Haloactinospora alba: one gene and its partner. The protein of the gene in region 2 interacts with the protein of the main gene of each other region in a pairwise test. Links are inferred from orthologs where the notes say so. Each region holds a gene or a part of one and is shown on either strand. Other genes may lie near its edges.

Region 1 (8,768 bases), 990 kb from region 2 along the record:
GCTGTGGTCCGCGCTGGAGAGGGACAGCAGCCCGACCTCCTGGAACCCCGAGGAGGCCACCCCCTGTTCCACCATGCGGGTCACGGTCTCCTTGCTCCGTTCCCGGACCGGACGGGTGATCATCCCCGCCTGGCAGAAGCGGCACCCGCGCGTGCAACCGCGAAAGATCTCCACGCTGTAGCGCTCGTGCACCGACTCGGCGATCGGCACCAGCGGGTTCTTCGGGTACGGCCACTGGTCCAGGTCCATCACCGTGTGCTTCTGCACGGTCCGCGGCACACCCGGACGGTTGGGGGTGTACCCGGCGATGCGCCCGTCCTCCAGGTAGGTGACGTCGTAGAAGCGGGGCACGTACACGCCGCCGGTACTGGCCAGACGCAGCAGCAGCCCCTCCCTGCCGTCCGGTTCTCCCTCCTGCTTCCACTCCCGGACGATCTCGGTCATGGCCAACGCGATCTGTTCACCGTCGCCGAGGACGACCGCGTCCAGGAAGTCGGCGAGGGGCTCCGGGTTGAACATGGCGTGGCCGCCTCCCACCACCAGTGGGTGGCTCCCGTCGCGCTCGGCGCTGTGCAGCGGGATCCCGGCCAGGTCCAACGCGGTGAGTGTGTTGGTGTAGCCCATCTCACTGGCGAAACTGATGCCGAGTATGTCGAAGGCGCCCACCGGCCGGTGCGCGTCCACGGTGAACTGGGGGATCCCGTGCTCACGCATGAGCCCCTCCATGTCCGACCACACCGCGTAGGTCCGTTCCGCCAGCACACCGGTGCGCTCGTTCAGCACCTCGTACAGGATCTGCACGCCCTGGTTGGGGACGCCGACCTCGTAGGCGTCCGGGTACATCAGGGCCCAGCGGACCTGTGCCTCGTCCCAGTCCCGGACGACGGAGTTGAGTTCGCCTCCCACGTACTGGACTGGCTTCTGCACCTCGGGCAGCAGCTCCTCCAACCGTGGGTACACGGATTCAACGGGCATCGGACGTGCCTTTCGCTTGGACGGGATACGGATGTCCGGCCTCCGACACCGGACCGGACTCTCCACCCCAGCCTAAGGTCGCTCCCGACCGGGGAATGTACGCAGTCACGGTCCGGGGCACGGGGCGTCCACTCCTCGTGTCCCCCGCGCGTTCGGGGCCGCGGCGGTGGTGTTCCACACCGGGTGGTCACTCGAAACCACGGTGGCGCGCGTTGATACCCAGCACCAGACCCACCGCGAGCAGTTGGGACACGGTCGCCGTCCCCCCGTAGGACACGAACGGCAGCGGCAGACCCGTGATGGGCATGATGCCCAGCGTCATTCCGACGTTGATGAACACCTGGGTGAACAGCCACACGGCGATTCCCACGCAGACAAGCCGCGCGTAGGGCTGCTGGCAGTTCGCCGCTATCCGCAGCACCCGCCACACGACCAGGGCGAACAGGACGATGATGGTCGCGCTCCCGATGAAACCGAACTCCTCGCCGGCGACGGTGAAGATGAAGTCGGTGTGCTGCTCGGGAACGAAACGCCCGCTGGTCTGCTCTCCCTGCAGGTACCCCGTGCCGTTGAGACCCCCCGACCCCACGGAGATCATCGCCTGGGTGGCGTTGTAACCGGTGCCCCGCGGGTCGGCCTGGGGATCCATGAAGCTCGTGAAACGAGCGACCTGGTAGCTCTCCAACAGCCCGAACCACCACACGGCCGCCACGGAGAGCACTCCGCACCCCAGGAGACCCACGATCCAGCGGACGGGTGCTCCCGACATCGTCAGCATTCCCAGGTAGATGGCGCCCAGCACTATCGCCGTGCCGAGGTCGGGTTGCGCGAGGACCAGCCCCAGGGGGGCGGCCAGCGCCGCCAGACTGAACAGCACGTCGCGGCTGGTGGGCGCGGTCTCCCCGTCCCGGGGTTCGCCCAACAGCATCGCGATCGCGACGACGAGCGCGATCTTGGCGAGTTCCGCCGGCTGCATCTGCACCCCGGCGACGACGATCCAGGAACGTGACCCGTTGATGACCTCGCCGAGGGGGGTCAGCACCAGCACCAGGCCGAGGGCGGCGACGACGAATACCACCGGCGCGTACGCCCGCGGGATCCGGTAGTCGAGGGCAGCGGCCACCACGCAGGCGACGGCCCCGCACACGAGGTGCAGCGCGTGGCGTTCCAGGAAGTTCCACGCTCCCTGCGCGTCACCGGGGTTGTACGTGGCCGCGTAGACCAGCAGCATCCCGATCCCGGACAGCGCCGCCACGGCGGCGAGAAGCGTCCAGTCGACCCGTCCCGGTGGCAGGGCCGTAGCGAGCCGCCCCACGGTGCGAGGCCACCAGCGGGATGCTCGCGAGGTGAGCTGGGACGCCATGCGCTCCCCTTTCCTCGGGACGCCTCGTCAGTCGGACTCGGATGCCGCGGGAGAACCCGCCTCGACATCGGGCAGCTTCTCGGGAGGCTCCCCGTCGGGCAGGGCGGGCTCTCCCCCTCCGCCGCCGTCGTCCTCGTCGCCCTCGGAGCCGTCCGGTGCCCCGAACCCGTAGATACCGTCGTAGATCTCCCGGGCGACCGGGGCGGCGTTCGTTCCGCCGGTTCCGCCCTGCGAGATCAGGGCCACGACAGCGAACCTGGGGTCGTCCGAGGGCGCGTAGGAGGCGAACCAGGCCGACTCCTCCTTGTTCCTCCCGGTCGCGGTCCCGGTCTTCCCGGAGATCGAAACCTTGCCCTGGGGGAAGTCACCGAAGGTCCCCCGCGCGGTTCCCTCCTTGGGAACATCCTTCAGGGCACCCTGGATGTACTCGAGGGTCTCCTCCGAGAGCGGCAGTTCACCCGCCTTCTCGGGCTCGATCCTCCTGGTCTGTTCCCCGCCGGGAGAGACGAGGGCCTTTCCGACGCGCGGCTCGTACAGTGTTCCCCCGTTGCCGATCGCCGCGTAGGCGCGTGCGAGCTGCAACGGCGTGACCAGTACGTCCCCCTGGCCGATGGAGAAGTTGACCGCGTCCCCGGCCCGCCACTTGTACCCGGCGGCGCACTGCTCCTTGGCGACCCGTTTCAGGTACGACGCCTGCTGCGGGTCCTCCTCGCGCACCTCGGGGTAGCCCTTCTCGGCGTGCTCGCAGACCTCCTCCCGGTTGGCCTCCCAGCGTTCCCGCTTCCACTCGCGGTCGGGGACGCGTCCGGAGCTCTCGTGGGGCAGGTCGACCCCCGTGGGTTTACCGAACCCGAAGTCGTGGGCCATGGTGCTCATCGCGTCCGTGGGATTGTCGTCGGGTGTGGTTCCCCCGTCCGAGCGCCACATGTCGTGGGCGATCTGGTAGAATACGGTGTTGCAGGAGACCACGATCGCCTCGTGCAGGCTCAACGTGCCGTGTGAGCTGCCCTCGTAGTTCTGGAAGGAGCGGCCTCCCACGGTGATCGCGCTGGGGCACCCGAAGCTGCGGTCCAGCGGGACACCGTTCTCCGCCGCCGCCGCGAGCGAGTTCACCTTGAACGTCGACGCCGGGGGGTACTGGCCCTGGACGGCACGTGAGGTCAGCGGGTCCTTGGCGTTGTCGCTGAGAAGTTCCTCGTAGGCCTCCGCGTCGATACCGCCCTTCCAGAGCTCGGGGTCGTAGCTGGGTTTGCTGGCGAGTGCGATCACCCGACCGTTCGTGGCGTCCAGCACGACGGCGGCACCGGAGTCGGCCGGGTTCCCGTCGGAGCGGGACCGCTCGATCCCGTTGCTCAGCGCCTTCTCCGTGATGGCCTGCACCTTCCTGTCGATGCTGGTCACCAGGTGCTTGCCCGGATCGGGCCGTTCCTCCTTGAGCTTGCCCGTGACCTTGCCGTGGTTGTCGACCGTGAGGCGCTCCACCCCGGAGGTCCCGCGTAGCTGCTGGTCGTAGGCGGCCTCCAGTCCCCCTCGGCCGACCCGGTCCACCCCGCTGAACCGAGTACGCAGCTCGTCACGTTCCTCCAGTTCCTCCTGGGTGACGGGTTGCAGATAGCCCAGGGTCTGGGCGGCGTCCTTACCGCCGGGGTAGTCGCGGATGGCGTGCTGCTGCGCCGTGACCCCGGGGAAGTCCTCCTGGCGCTCCCGGATCTGCAGCGCCTCCCTGGGCTCGACGTCCTCCGCCAGGATGATGGGCTGGTAAGGGGATCCGGGCCAGCACGGCTGGCTCACCTCGGGCCCGCACAACCGGGAGCGCTGGCGGACCTCCTGGTAGGGCTCGCCGATGAGGTCGGCCACCCTGCGCAGTACCCGCTCGCCCCCGTCCTCCTGGCGCTGCAGCGCGTGGTAGTCGGCCATCACCACGAGTTCCGTGCGGTTGCGCACGAGCGCCCGCCCGGAGGAGTCCACGATCTTCCCCCGGGTGGCGGGAATGACCACCTCCTCGCTGTGCGTGGCCAGGGCGCGCTGCTGGTAGTGCTCGTTCATCGGGATCTGCAGGTACCACAGCCGCGCGAGGAGGGCGGCGAACAGCACGAGCACCACGACCTGCGCCAGCACCAGCAACGCTCTGCCGGGCACGTTCCGCGCAGTTCCGTCCGGTTGGTTCCCCAGGCTCAGTCTCATCCCCGTATCCCCCCAACGCGCGGGGAGACGGCCACGTTCAGCACGTCATCGGTGGTGAAGTGGTTCCGGAGCTTCAGCGCCGGAAGCAGCACGAGCGGACTCACCAGCATCGTCGTTCCCGTGGTAAGCGCGACGGTGACAACGGCCGAGGAGAGGGTCGCTCTGGGGTCACCCACCAGCACCGAGATGAGAACCCAGCCGAGCGCTACCCCGAACACCGTGCCGGCGGCCACGATGAAGGGCCATGCCGCTCCCCGGTTCCGGGACTGGCGCAGCGACCCCACCGCGTACCCTGCCACCGACAGCAGCAGCGCGTAGCGTCCGAGCTCGTGGTCGGCCGGCGGCAGAACGTCCACCGCCAGTCCCGCGGCGAACCCGCTGAGAGCCCCCGTCACCGGTGTCGTTCCCAAGGCGACCGCCGTCAGTACGAGCACCACCACATCCGGCGGCACGCCCCACGGCAGTGGCAGGCGGTTCACCACCGCCACCTGCAGTACCACCGCTCCCGCGACGAGGAGGGCGGCAACCAACCGATTCAATGCTCCCCACCTCCGGTCTCGCCCGTCGGGTGCCGCGCGGCGTCGGCCTCGTCCTCGTCCCGGGGGTCGGGAGGCAGCACCGAGTCCCGCGGGTCCTCCTCCGGGCCCGCGACGACGACCCCCACCACGTCGAGGGTGCTCAGGTCCGCTGCGGGAGCGACCCGAGCGGTGCGCTGCAGCGCGTCCGAGGTCTCCTCGACCTCGGCTATCGTCCCGATGGGAACCCCCGGAACGTAGGGTCTGTTCTCGTGGGACCCCAGGGTCACTATCCGGTCCCCCTCGTGCATACGCGCCTTGGTGTCCATCAGCGTGAAGGTCAGCGCGCCGGACCCGTCGACCGCGCGCGCCTGACCGTCGATCGCCCCGATCTCGGAGGAGTCCTCCATCCGGGCTCCCACGGCCGAGGATCCGTCCGTCACGAGCATCACGGTCGACGTGTGCGCCTGCGCCCGGCTCACCCGCCCCACCAGGCCGTCGCCGTTGACGACCGTCATGTCCGCACGCACACCGTCGCGTTTCCCGACGTCGAGGGTGACCACCTCGGCCTCCCCCGACGAGGACATCCGGGTCACCGTGTGGGCGGGTACGATCTCGTAACCTCCCATGCCCGAGAGGCGCAGCAGCTCGTCCAGTTCTCCGGCCTGCTCGTCGTCACGGTCGCGCGCCTCGAGCCGGGAACGCAGCTTCTTGTTCTCCCGTTCGAGTTCGTCGATCCGCTCGCTGGCCGCCGGTGCCGCCCGCAACGCCCGGTAGGAGTCGTCGATCGGCGCCGCGACAGCGGAAACCCCCGCGGAGATTGGGTGGAAAGCCATGTCACCGGCGGCACGGGCACCGCTGGTGACCGGGTCGTTCCCCTCGCGGGAGTCGAGCACCAGCAAAGCGACGGAAACCGCGAGCAGGACCCCGAGGACGAGTCGCCGACGGGAGGCGCCACCCCGCATGTCACCCCCTCCTCATGGTCGATCCGTTCGGCTCGCGCACGGTCACCGGCGTTGTTCCGGCACCAGGACCTGGTTGAGGCGTTCGTAGTTCTCCACGCACGTGCCGGATCCGATCGCCACCGAGTCCAACGCGTTGTCCGCGACGTGGATGGGCATGCCCGTCTCGTGCCGCAACCGTTCCTCCAGCCCGTTGAGCAGCGCGCCACCGCCCGTAACCGCGACCCCCCGGTCCATCACGTCCCCGGAGAGCTCGGGCGGGCACTTGTCCAGGCTGGCGCGCACCGCGTCGATGATGGAGTTCACCGGTTCCTCGATGGCCTGGCGCACTTCGGCCGTCGACACCACGACGGTTTTGGGCAGCCCGCTGATGAGGTCGCGGCCGCGCACCTCGGCGTGGGGTTCCTCGGAACCGAGGGGGTACGCCGATCCGATGGCGACCTTGAGTTCCTCCGCGGTGCGCTCCCCGATCATCAGGGAGTACTGCTTCTTCGCGTAGGCGATGATCGCCTGGTCCAGCTCGTCCCCTCCGACGCGGATCGACTCCGAGGCCACGATGCCGCCCATGGAGATGACCGCCACCTCGGTGGTTCCGCCCCCGACGTCGACCACCATGTTCCCGGTGGGGTCGTAGACGGGGAGCCCCGCACCGATGGCCGCCGCCATCGGCTCCTCGACGATGTAGACCCGACGCGCCCCCGCCTGGTACCCGGACTCCTTGACGGCACGGTGCTCCACGGAGGTGATACCGCTGGGCACGGCGACGATTACCCGGGGCTTGGCGAAGTGCCGTCTGCGGTGGATCTTGCGGATGAAGTAGCGCAGCATCCGTTCGGTGATGTCGAAGTCCGCGATGACCCCGTCCTTCAGCGGGCGGACAGCGGTGATGTTGTTCGGTGTGCGCCCGATCATCTGCTTGGCCTCGGCCCCGACGGCGACGATCTTGGCCGTGGAGGTGTTCAGCGCCACGACGGAGGGTTCGTTCAGCACGATCCCCCGGCCGCGGACGTACACCAGCGTGTTCGCAGTGCCGAGGTCGACCGCCATGTCACGGCCGAGGACGGCGAGATTCTTGACCATGGGGCTCCCTCAACGACAACTCAGCGAATGCGGCATCTCGGACAGGGCACGGCCCACCCGACTGGGATCTAACCCAGCACACGCATAGTAACTCTCAGAAGTCACCTAGTTACATAAACACACCGAATTGCTGCGTTCCCTGGACACGAAAAAAGCGCCGGGAAGCTCCCGGCGCTTGCTCGCGTTGCCCCTGCGGCCAGGGTCCGACGGACGCTCGTCCCGCTACGCGGCACCCCAGTGCCGCTCGGGACGCGCAGCGTCCAAAGAACAGAACCTAGACCGCGAGGTCACCGAAGAACAGCTTGATCTCCCGCTCGGCCGAGTACGTGGAGTCCGAGCCGTGCACGATGTTCTCCTGGACCTCCAGGGCGTAGTCGCCCCGGATGGTTCCCGGCGCGGCCGACACCGGGTCGGTGGCGCCGGCCAGAGCGCGCACCGCCTCGACCGCGCGCTCCCCCTCGACGACCATCGCCACGAGCGGGCCGCCGGTGATGAACTCCACCAGGGAGTTGTAGAACGGGCGTGCGGCGTGCTCCTCGTAGTGCGTCTTCGCCGTCTCGGTGTCCAGGGTCCGCAGGTCCATCGCGATGATGTCCAGCCCCCTGCGCTCGATCCGGGAGATGACCTCACCCACGAGGTTGCGCCGCACGCCGTCAGGCTTGATCAGTACCAGGGTGCGCTCCACGTCGCTCCTTTCTCGATTGTTCACGATGATGACCGGATGCTGCGACGCGACGCGCGAGCGCCATCCCGGCCGCAGGCAACCCTACCGTTCCCGGTGTGGGCCGGGCCCCGTTCCGGCTGGTCGGCCGTCAGGCGGCGGCACCGGCGTCCGCACGGCGTCCCAGCAGCACACCGGTGCACCACAGACCGGCGAAGACGATACCGAGCAACGCCACGCTCGGCACCAGGGCTCCGCTGGCCAGGACGGCCGCCTGCAGCAGCCCCCCGGTGTAGAAGGCCCAGCTGTGCCGCTGCAGCCCTGCCAGTACGAGCGCGGCGGCAGCGAGACCACCCCACAGGCCACCGGCGAACGAGGGTGAGTACTCCCCGAGCTGGATGGCCACCGGAATCGCGAGCCCGAGGACGATCGCCTCGAACACGAGGACGACGGCACAGAGTTTACGCACTGTCGCCGCCCTTCACGAGGTGGCTGGCGTCGCCCGCAGTCACCACCGAACCGGTGATCAGCACGCCCGCCCCGCCCAGTTCGCCGCTCTCGTCGGCTCGCGCGACCGCCTCGTCGATGGCGTCGTCCAGCCGGTCGGCGACACGCACACGCTCCGCCCCGAAGATCGGCCGGGCGAGGTCGGCCAGCTCTTCGGGACCCAACGAACGCGGCGAGGAGTTCCTGGTCACCACGATCTCGCTCAGCACCGGCTCCAGGGGGTCGAGAATGCCCTCGACGTCCTTGTCCGCCATGATCGCCACGACGCCGATGAGACGGGTGAAGGTGAACGCCTCCTGGACCCCCTCCACCGCGGCCGTCATCCCGGCCGGGTTGTGGGCGGCGTCCACGAGCACGGTGGGGCTGGAACGGAGCACCTCCAGCCGTCCGGGTGAGGCGATCTCCGCCAGAGCGTCGGTCACCACCTCGGACTCGAGCGGCTCCTCACTCTCGACCGGGGCGCCGAAGGCCTCCACCGCGGCGAGCGCCACCGCGGCGTTGCCGGCCTGGTGCGCGCCGAA
Region 2 (8,786 bases):
CGGCGCTGCACTGACGCGGCGGGGAACGACACCGGCCGCTCAGGAGCGTGCTGGCGGAACGCGACATCCGAACACGGGCCGACGCTCGGGTGCGTTTTCACGCATGGGCCGAGCGGAAACGGTGGCAGCATGCGCACAGAGACTCTCTCTTACGGTTCCTCCCCTGACCAGGTGGTCCACACGTGTTATCCGGAGAGCATCCCCGTGCACCGGCCGGCGCCCGTAGCGGTGCTGTTGCATGGTGGTTGGTGGCGGGATCGTCATGATCTGCACCTCATGGACCCACTCGCCGAGGGGCTCGTACAGCAGGGGTGGGTGGTGTGGAACGTGGAGTACCGCCGTACGGGAAAGGGCGGGGGTGGCTGGCCGCAGACCCTGGAGGACGTGCGTCGTGCCCTGAACCTCCTGCGGTGGCGGATCGGACGGAGTACGGAGGCGGGGCATCCCTCCGGCGTCGTCGCCATCGGCCACTCCGCGGGCGGCCATCTCGGACTGCTCGCCGCTCCCGGATCACCGTTGACCGGGGTGGTCGCCCTGGCTCCGGTCACTGACCTGGTAACCAGCGCACGGGACGGCCTCGGGGAGGACGCGGTCGCGGACTTCCTCGGACCCGCGGCGGGGGAGACGGTCGCAGAGGAGGCCTCGCCGTTGTACCGCCTTCCCCTGGGAGTGACACAACTCGTCCTACACGGGACGGCTGACCAGCGTGTCCCGGTCGAACAGAGCCGTTCCTACGTTGAGGCCGCCCACCGCGCCGGAGATCCCGTCACCTACCGGGAAGCCTCCGGAGCGGATCACTTCGCGGTCATCGACCCCGAAGACGAGGCATGGCGCGTTGCGTCCTCCTGGTTGTCGGAGCGGGCTTACGGCTGAGAGGAACCAGCCGAAACCGGAAGGGGTGCTGGGCCGGGTTTCCGTCCGCTCTCGGCGTATCCCTCGAACAGGAGGCGTGACACCTGGATACCCGGCCGGAGCACTTCCTAGATTTGGGACGCACACACCGGGTTTCCGACCCTGGCCGTCCCAGGAGGTGAATCGTGACCATCCAGCGCCTCGACCCCATCGGCCGCTCCGAAGCCGCGCAGGCTGTTCTGGAAGCAAAACGTAGGAAAGGGATCACCTGGGCCCGGATCGCCGAGGAGCTGGACCGTTCCAAGGTGTGGACCGCGGCTGCGCTTCTCGGCCGACACACGATAAGTAAGGAGCAGGCCATCACGGTGGGAAAGCTGCTGGGTCTGGACGAGGCGATCCGGGACGCGTTGCAGCTACCGCCCGTGCGCGGGACCGAGTCCCTGGACCCCGGTGAGCCCGTCACCACCCGGTTGGAGGAAATCGTCCAGCTCTACGGTGGCGCGGTCAACGAGCTGGTTCGGGAGGAGTTCGGTGACGGCGTCATGAGCGCTGTCGACTTTCGGATGGATGTCGACAGGACCGAGGACTCGGAGGGGGAACGCGTGGTGATCACCCTCGACGGGAAGTACCTTCCCTACCGGGAGTTCTGAGACCCGGAGCGGGTGTCCTCACCCGTAGCCCAGTCGGGACAGCTCCGTGCGTGCGACCGACCGGACCGCGTCGTACTGGTCCCGGGTGAGTCGACCGCGCCACGTGCCGATCCCGGGCGTCGCGCCGTGGGTCAGGTCGGTAGCCGAAACCCGGATACCGGTGAATCTCCGCAGCTGTTCCGCGGTTTCCACCTCTCCACCGGCCACATCCTCGTAGCGGAGTGTCATGAGGCGGTCGGTCCCCAACAGGCCGCGTAACCTCGCCGACAGCCGTACCGCGCCACGCCAGCGCATCGCGCACTTGGCGGCTGTGGAAAGCTCCGGATAACCGTCCCGCTCCTCTTCCGTCTCGATACCGAAGAACGGGTTGGGGAGCTCGTGCTCCAGGTTGGCCAGGCTCGGCCGGAACCAGGCCAGGGAACGCTCGTCGTCGAGCATACGGGTCACGACGTCCCGGCCGTCCCGGATGAGCTGGACGAACAGGGCGTCGCTGAAAGCGGCGCTGAGTACGGTGGCACTGTACAGCAGGTCGGGAGTGGCGTCCCCGAAACGGGTGGTCTCGCGGGCGTGTCGGCACGGTTCGGATGACTCCCGGGCCGGCGGGGGGCCGGGCGGACACATGGGGCAGGTGAGTGGGGTGAGCTGCCAGGACTCGGCGAAAGCGTCGCGTAGCAGACTGGAGGTACCCGACTCCTGCCCCTCGGCCAGGGAGGGGCGGCGGGCGACAGCGTAGACTGCCTCGAGGACGCCCGGATCGCTGGAGCTCATGTGGAGACCGGGCGCATTCCCCAGCGCTCGGGCGACGGAATCGATTCCCGAGTGCGGGGCACCGAGGACGAAGACGGGGCGGCATACCTTCGTCCCGTTAACGATGAGGATGTGCGGCGACTGTTTCATGAGTAGGACGATTCTGACACTTTTCGCCGGACTCTTGATCCTCCCGCACCGGCCCCACACCGATCCGGGGCCGTAGCTGTGTCCCGCTCCCCAGGTCATATGTGGGATACCGGAGCAGAGTGGCGTGTGCAACGGTTGAGTGGCCGTGGCCGGCCGGGTCCGAGACGGATGGGATTCCTTCCCCGCCCCGGGAACCGGGTTCCCGCACCGCTGGACCGGGGGAGAGGTCGCGGTCGTTGACAGCGGGCGCTGCCAGAATGGGAGAGAGCCACCCGCGATGTACAAGGACGCCTGTATGGCCACAACTTCGAACTACTCCGCCGCTGCGGCGCTCCTCGCCGAGGCCGGGCAGATAACGGTTCTCACCGGTGCGGGCATCTCCACCGAATCCGGGATTCCGGATTTTCGAGGCCCCCAGGGGGTATGGACGACTGATCCGGCGGCGGCCGCGCTGTTCGACCTGGACACGTACCTCTCCGATGTCGATGTCCGCCGCCGGGTCTGGCGGATGCGCCGGGAACACTCCGCCTGGACCGCCGAACCGAACGCGGCCCACCGCGCCATTACCGAGGCCGATCGTGAGGGGCGGCTGCGTGGGCTCATCACCCAGAACATCGACGGTCTGCACCAGGCAGCCGGCACGGACCCGCAGCGGGTCATGGAGGTGCACGGCACCATCCACTACGTCGTATGCATGTCGTGCGGGACACGCACCCCGACCCCCGAGGTGCTGGCGCGGCTGGACGACGAGTCCGACCCGCACTGCCTGGCGTGCGGGGGAGTGCAGAAGGCTGACACGATCTCGTTCGGTCAACGGCTCGACCCGGAGGTACTGGACGCGGCGGCCGCCGCTACCGCCGACTGCCGGGCGTTCGTCACCATCGGCACCTCGTTGACCGTCCATCCGGTCGCCGGACTGTGTGACATCGCCCTGGAACGCGACATTCCGCTGATCATCGTCAACGCCGACCCCACGCCGTACGATGCCGCTGCCGCGGCGACCGTCCGCGATCCCATCGGTGAAGCTGTGCCCAACCTGTTGCGGGAAGCACTGGCAGCCCGGAACTGACCCCGGGCTCGTGTCGTCAGCGGTACCGGCTTCCTCCCACGCGCCGTCACCCACGGACGAGGGGGACGGGGCACAGCCCCCCGTCCCCCGGGCCGGCGGGGAGGCAGCGTCACGGAAGCTTCCAGTCCACTTCCTGCGCCTCCTGCTCCCGAAGGAGAGCGTTGGCTTTGCTGAACGGGCGCGACCCGAAGAACCCCTTGTCCGCTGACATGGGGCTGGGGTGCGGTGACTCCACACACGGGATACCCGGCATCAGAGAGCGCAGGTTCCGGGCATCCCGTCCCCACAGGATCGCGACCAGTGGCTTCTCCCGACCGGCCAGGGCGCGGATGGCCTGTTCGGTCACCTCCTCCCACCCCTTACCGCGGTGGGAGGCCGGTTTGTTGGGCTGTACCGTGAGCACGCGGTTGAGCAGTAGCACACCCTGCTCGGTCCACGGGGTCAGATCGCCGCTGCTCGGCATCGGCAGTCCCAGGTCCGTGGAGTACTCCCGGAATATGTTGCGCAGGCTGGCGGGAGGGGAGACGTCGGGTGCGACCGAGAAGCTCAGACCGACGGCGTGCCCCGGAGTGGGATAGGGGTCCTGGCCGACGAGAAGCACCCGTACCCCCTCGAAGGGTTGCTGGAACGCGCGCAGTACGTTGTCCCCGGAGGGGAGGTAGGTGCGCCCCTCCGCTATCTCGCCGCGAAGGAACTCGCCCATCCCAGTGATACGGCCAGCTACTGGCTCCAGCGCCTGGGCCCAGCCGTTCTCCATGATCTCGTACAAAGGTCGTTCTTGCATGGGAACAACCTAGTGGCGCTGTAGTGCTGCCCGTGCCAGGAACGGCAGCGGCGCCAGGAGCCCCGGCACGACAGGCGCGCCCTGCTTCCGGGCGCCGTACTGGGACCCGGACCCGTTACACCTCCTCCTCCGGTTCGGCGGCGCCCATCCGTACCGACCGCACACCCTCCGTCTCGGACAGGGCAGCAGCGAGTCCGCTGACATCACCTTTGCCCTGCACGTTCAGCGCGAGTCTGATCGAGTCCGGCTCTCCCGAACCCTGGTCTGGCTGTGTCTCCCGTTCCGTGCTGACGTGCAGCACGGTGAAACCGTGCCCGGTCGCCGTCGCGAGTATGGCCCGTAGGGCCCCGACCCCGTCGGTGTAACGCAGCTGCAGCTGCGAGGTGCGCGGCACGAAGCGGGAAAGCCGACGGAGGAGTGGAGGATATCCGTAAACGACGAGGAAGTGGGCCGCCGTCACGAACGCGCCCACGAGCCACAACCCGGCGCCACACGCGGTCCCCACGGCCGCTGACACCCACACCACGGCTGCTGTGGTCAGTCCCCGAACCATGTCGCGCCGGACGAATATGAGCCCGCCCCCGATGAACCCGATACCGGAGACGATCTGTGCGGCGACCCGGGAGGGGTCGAACGCCACCGACTCCTGGCCGGTGACGTCGCCGAACCCGTACTTGCTGACCACCATGAACAGGGCGGCCCCGAGCCCCACCAGTGTGTGCGTGCGCAGTCCGGCGGCTTTCTGCCGTAACTCGCGCTCCAGACCGATGAGTGAGCACAGCAGCAGCGCCGTCAGGAGCGCCAACGCTTGCGGCCAGCTCTGCGTGGCGAGGTTCACCAGGTTGGTCTCGGCGGTTGGCGCGGTCACGGGGATCAGACCTCACGCCGGCGGTGACCGTCCTGGTGGGACAGGTTCAGTGCCGTCGTCACGAGCGGAACGTGGCTGAACGCCTGGGGGAAGTTGCCCACGAGACGGCCGTCCTTGGGCTCGAACTCCTCTGCCAGCAGTCCGACGTCGTTGCGAAGCGCCAGCAGGCGGGAGAAGAGCTCACGGGCCTCCTGCTCGCGCCCGATCGACAACAGCGCGTTCGCCATCCAGAAACTGCAGGCCAGAAAAGCGCCCTCGTTCCCGGGCAGCTGATCGGCCGTGTCGTCGCGGTCCGTGCGGTAACGCATCACGAAGCCCTCGACCATGAGGTCCTCGCGGATAGCCTCGATGGTTCCCACGATGCGCGGGTCGTCGTAGGGAAGGAACCCGACCTCGGGCAGGAGAAGCAGGGCAGCGTCCAGCTCCTTACTCCCGTAGTACTGGGTGAAGGTGTTGCGCTGCGGATCGTAGCCGTACTCGCACACCTCGGCGTGGATGGTGTCGCGCAGTTCCCGCCAGCGTTCGATGGGGCCTTCCTTGCCGTAGTCCTCGATGGCGCGTACGGCGCGGTCAGCCGCCACCCAGGCCATGACCTTGGAGTGCACGAAGTGCTGGCGAGGGCCGCGCACTTCCCACAACCCCTCGTCCGGCTCGTCCCAGCACCACTCCAGGTAGTTGACGAGCGAACGCTGCAGTCCCCACAGGTGCTCGCCGCCCTGCAGCCCGGAACGGCGGGCCAGGTGCAGCACGTCCATGACCTCGCCGTACACGTCGAGCTGGTACTGGCCGACGGCGGCGTTGCCGATGCGTACCGGTCGGGAGCCCTCGTAACCGGGAAGCCAGTCGGCCTCCCACTCGGCGAGGCGCCGTTCGCCACGCACTCCGTACATGATCTGCATGTGCTGCGGCTCACCGGCCACCGCACGTACGAGCCACTCGCGCCAGGCCAGCGCCTCGTCGGTGTAACCGCTGCGGATCAGGGCCTCCAACGTGATGGTGGCGTCGCGCAGCCAGCAGTAGCGGTAGTCCCAGTTGCGCACACCGCCGATCTCCTCGGGCAGGGAGGAACTGGGAGCGGCGACGATGCCGCCGGTGGGGCGATAGGTGAGTGCCTTGAGGGTGATCAGGGACCGGACGACGGCGTCCCGGTAGTCGCCGTCGTAGGAGCACTCCCGCACCCACTGCTCCCAGAAGCGTTCCGTGCGCGACAGCGCCTTCTCGGCGTCGAGGTGGTCGGACTCGTGCACCTGGGAGGGGTGCCACGTCATCACGAACGGGACGCGCTGCCCCGCGCTCACCGTGAACGTGGCGTCGTGCACGAAGTTGTGTCCGCGCAGGGGGACGGGCGAGCTGAGCCATACCGAGTCCGGACCCGCGATGGCCACGACCTCGGTACCGCTGCGTTCGATCCAGGGGACCACGTTGCCGTAGTCGAAGCGCAGCCGTAGTTCGGTCGCCATCTCGACGGTGCCCCGGATGCCCTCGACGATACGCACGATGTGCGGGGCGCCACCGCGCGGTGGCATGAAGTCGATGACCCGAACCGCGCCCTCCGGCGTTTCCCAGTTCGTTTCCAGGATGAGGGTGTCCTGCCGGTAACGCCGCTGGGGTGGTGCCGCGTCCCTGCTCGTGGGGCGGATCCACCAGTTACCGTTCTGTTCGTCACCCAGGATGGCGGAAAAGCAGGCGGGGGAGTCGAAATGGGGGAGGCAGAGCCAGTCGATCGATCCATCGCGTTTGACCAGAGCGGCCGTTTGCATATCGCCGATTAGCGCGTAGTCCTCAATCCAATCGGCCACGCCGCTCACCCCCTAAAGTAACCAAGATCACGTCTTCGCGGACGTACCGTACCCAACTTTTCGGTGCCGTGTGCGCCGCGACCTGGGCTGTTGCCCCCCTCGCCCCGAACCGTGACGAATCGGTACGCGGACAGGCACTGCCGGAATGCGTTCGTCACCACTCGCGCGTGTGGCACCACCGCCACGTTACCGGCGTCGGGGCACCGAGAATGCGGATATGGGACAACGGGTCGCTGCGCCGGAAGACTATGGTCTTCCAGTTCTTCGGGGTTGCCGTTCCCAGCGCCGGTCACCGTGCGGGGAAGCGTACTCAGCGGGTGGTGCTGTCCGGGGAGCGGATCGTCATAGCCGAGAGGAAGACCTGCGCCAGCGGTCCGATGGCGAGAGCGAACACCAGCGTTCCGACGCCCACGGTCCCCCCGAGGAGGGAGCCGGCCACGACGACGGCGATCTCGACACAGGTGCGGGCCGTGCGGATGGACGTTCCCAGCGCGGCTATTCCTGTCATGAGGCCGTCCCGTGGTCCAGGGCCCAGCTGTGCGCCGACATAGCACCCGGTCGCGCCTGCGACGACGAGAACGCCCGCCACCATGCAGGCCGATCGGGCGAGAATCCCGTCCGCTTCGGGAAGCCACAGCAGAGTGAGGTCAACCGAGGCGCCGACGAGGAGGGCGTTACTCACCGTCCCCAACCCGGGGCGCTGCCGTAACGGGATCCACAGCACCATCAGCACAGCCGCGACGGCGACATTGGCCGCACCCACGGACAGTCCGGTATGGAGCGCCAGTCCCTGGTGGAGTACGTCCCAGGGCATGGCCCCCAGGTCGGCGACGATCAACAGCGCGCAACCCAGCCCGTACAGGTAGAGGCCGGTATAGAGCTGTGCCAGTCGCCGGGGTCGGGGAGGGGGAAGCAACGGGGTCGGGAGGAAACGCCGAGTGCGGCTGCCGACGCGTTTCACCACGGAGAGGGGGTATGCGTTCCCGGTAGGGCCGAACCGTTCCATGGGACACAATATTGGCCCGACTCTCTTGGCCAATAATAGGGCCAATGATAAAAATTGGCTCATTATGGGAGCGCAGAGACAGATCAACGGCCCACTACTGGCGCGGCTCATCGGTTCCTGCGCCCAGCAACGCCCGTACTACCGTTCCGTGGGACAAGCGATCGGCGACCTCGTTCTGGACGGGAGGCTTCCCGCGGGTACGCGCCTACCCGCGGAGCGCGACCTCGCCGCAGCGCTGGGGCTCAGCCGTAACACCGTCACAGCTGCCTACGGCTGGTTGTGGGAGAGCGGCCTCCTGGAACGCCGCCAGGGAGCGGGAAGCTGGACCACGCTGCCCGACGCCGGATCCGGGGACGGAAGCGTGCTCGCGCCGCGTCCCGGCTACACCGACCTCGGGGTAGCCGCTCCCGCCGCTGTCGACGGTCTGCAGCCCGCGGCCGAGCGCGCTGTGAGCCAATTGCGTCTCCACAGCGGGGAGTCCGGCTACACCCGGTGCGGAGTTCCCGAGTTGCGCAGGGTTATCGCCCGCCGCTACTCGGAACGCGGTCTTCCCACCCGGCCAGAGCAGATTTTCGTCACCAGCGGAGTGCAGCACGCGATGACGCTCCTGCTGGACCTGCTGGTGGACCCCGGAAGCTCGGTACTCCTGGAGTCCCCGACCTATCCCCATGCCCTGGCCAGCCCGCGCAAGTACGGAGCCCGGATCCTGACGTGCGGGGTGGGACGCGACGGGTGGGACATGGAGAATCTCGTCGCCGCACTGCGTCAGTGGGAACCGCAGCTCGCCTACCTGATCCCCGACTTCCACAATCCCACCGGGGCACTCATGGGAGCGGAGGAGCGCGCCTGCCTCACCGCTGA

The links.
Region 1: the proteins of FHX37_RS06935 (region 2) and ndk interact in binary tests that used the Escherichia coli proteins (3 or more experiments, as listed by UniProt). The link is inferred for Haloactinospora alba from one-to-one orthologs.

Annotation. Positions count from the first base shown.
Region 1 is NZ_VFQC01000001.1:2,513,329-2,522,096, forward strand. What follows is about bases 6,060-8,768. They hold ndk (nucleoside-diphosphate kinase), read right to left. Parts: upstream 7,765-8,768; coding sequence 7,354-7,764; downstream 6,060-7,353. Other genes in these bases: mreB (rod shape-determining protein), read right to left, coding at 6,060-7,079; FHX37_RS11330 (DUF4233 domain-containing protein), read right to left, coding at 7,892-8,209; FHX37_RS11335 (bifunctional folylpolyglutamate synthase/dihydrofolate synthase), read right to left, coding at 8,202-8,768. Also shown: FHX37_RS11295 (TIGR03960 family B12-binding radical SAM protein), read right to left, coding at 1-975; rod shape-determining protein RodA, read right to left, coding at 1,163-2,338; mrdA (penicillin-binding protein 2), read right to left, coding at 2,366-4,522; rod shape-determining protein MreD, read right to left, coding at 4,519-5,061; rod shape-determining protein MreC, read right to left, coding at 5,058-6,002; more of mreB, read right to left, coding at 6,045-6,059. UniProt on the Escherichia coli protein: Major role in the synthesis of nucleoside triphosphates other than ATP. The ATP gamma phosphate is transferred to the NDP beta phosphate via a ping-pong mechanism, using a phosphorylated active-site intermediate.
Region 2 is NZ_VFQC01000001.1:1,531,226-1,540,011, forward strand. What follows is about bases 2,416-5,142. They hold FHX37_RS06935 (uracil-DNA glycosylase), read right to left. Parts: upstream 4,253-5,142; coding sequence 3,578-4,252; downstream 2,416-3,577. Other genes in these bases: FHX37_RS06930 (SIR2 family NAD-dependent protein deacylase), read left to right, coding at 2,695-3,468; FHX37_RS06940 (MgtC/SapB family protein), read right to left, coding at 4,368-5,120; FHX37_RS06945 (glycoside hydrolase family 15 protein), read right to left, coding at 5,126-5,142. In the rest of the region: FHX37_RS06915 (alpha/beta hydrolase family protein), read left to right, coding at 130-873; cynS (cyanase), read left to right, coding at 1,038-1,502; FHX37_RS06925 (sulfotransferase), read right to left, coding at 1,521-2,399; more of FHX37_RS06945, read right to left, coding at 5,143-6,919; membrane protein YczE, read right to left, coding at 7,230-7,883; MocR-like transcription factor YczR, read left to right, coding at 7,990-8,786. UniProt on the Escherichia coli protein: Excises uracil residues from the DNA which can arise as a result of misincorporation of dUMP residues by DNA polymerase or due to deamination of cytosine.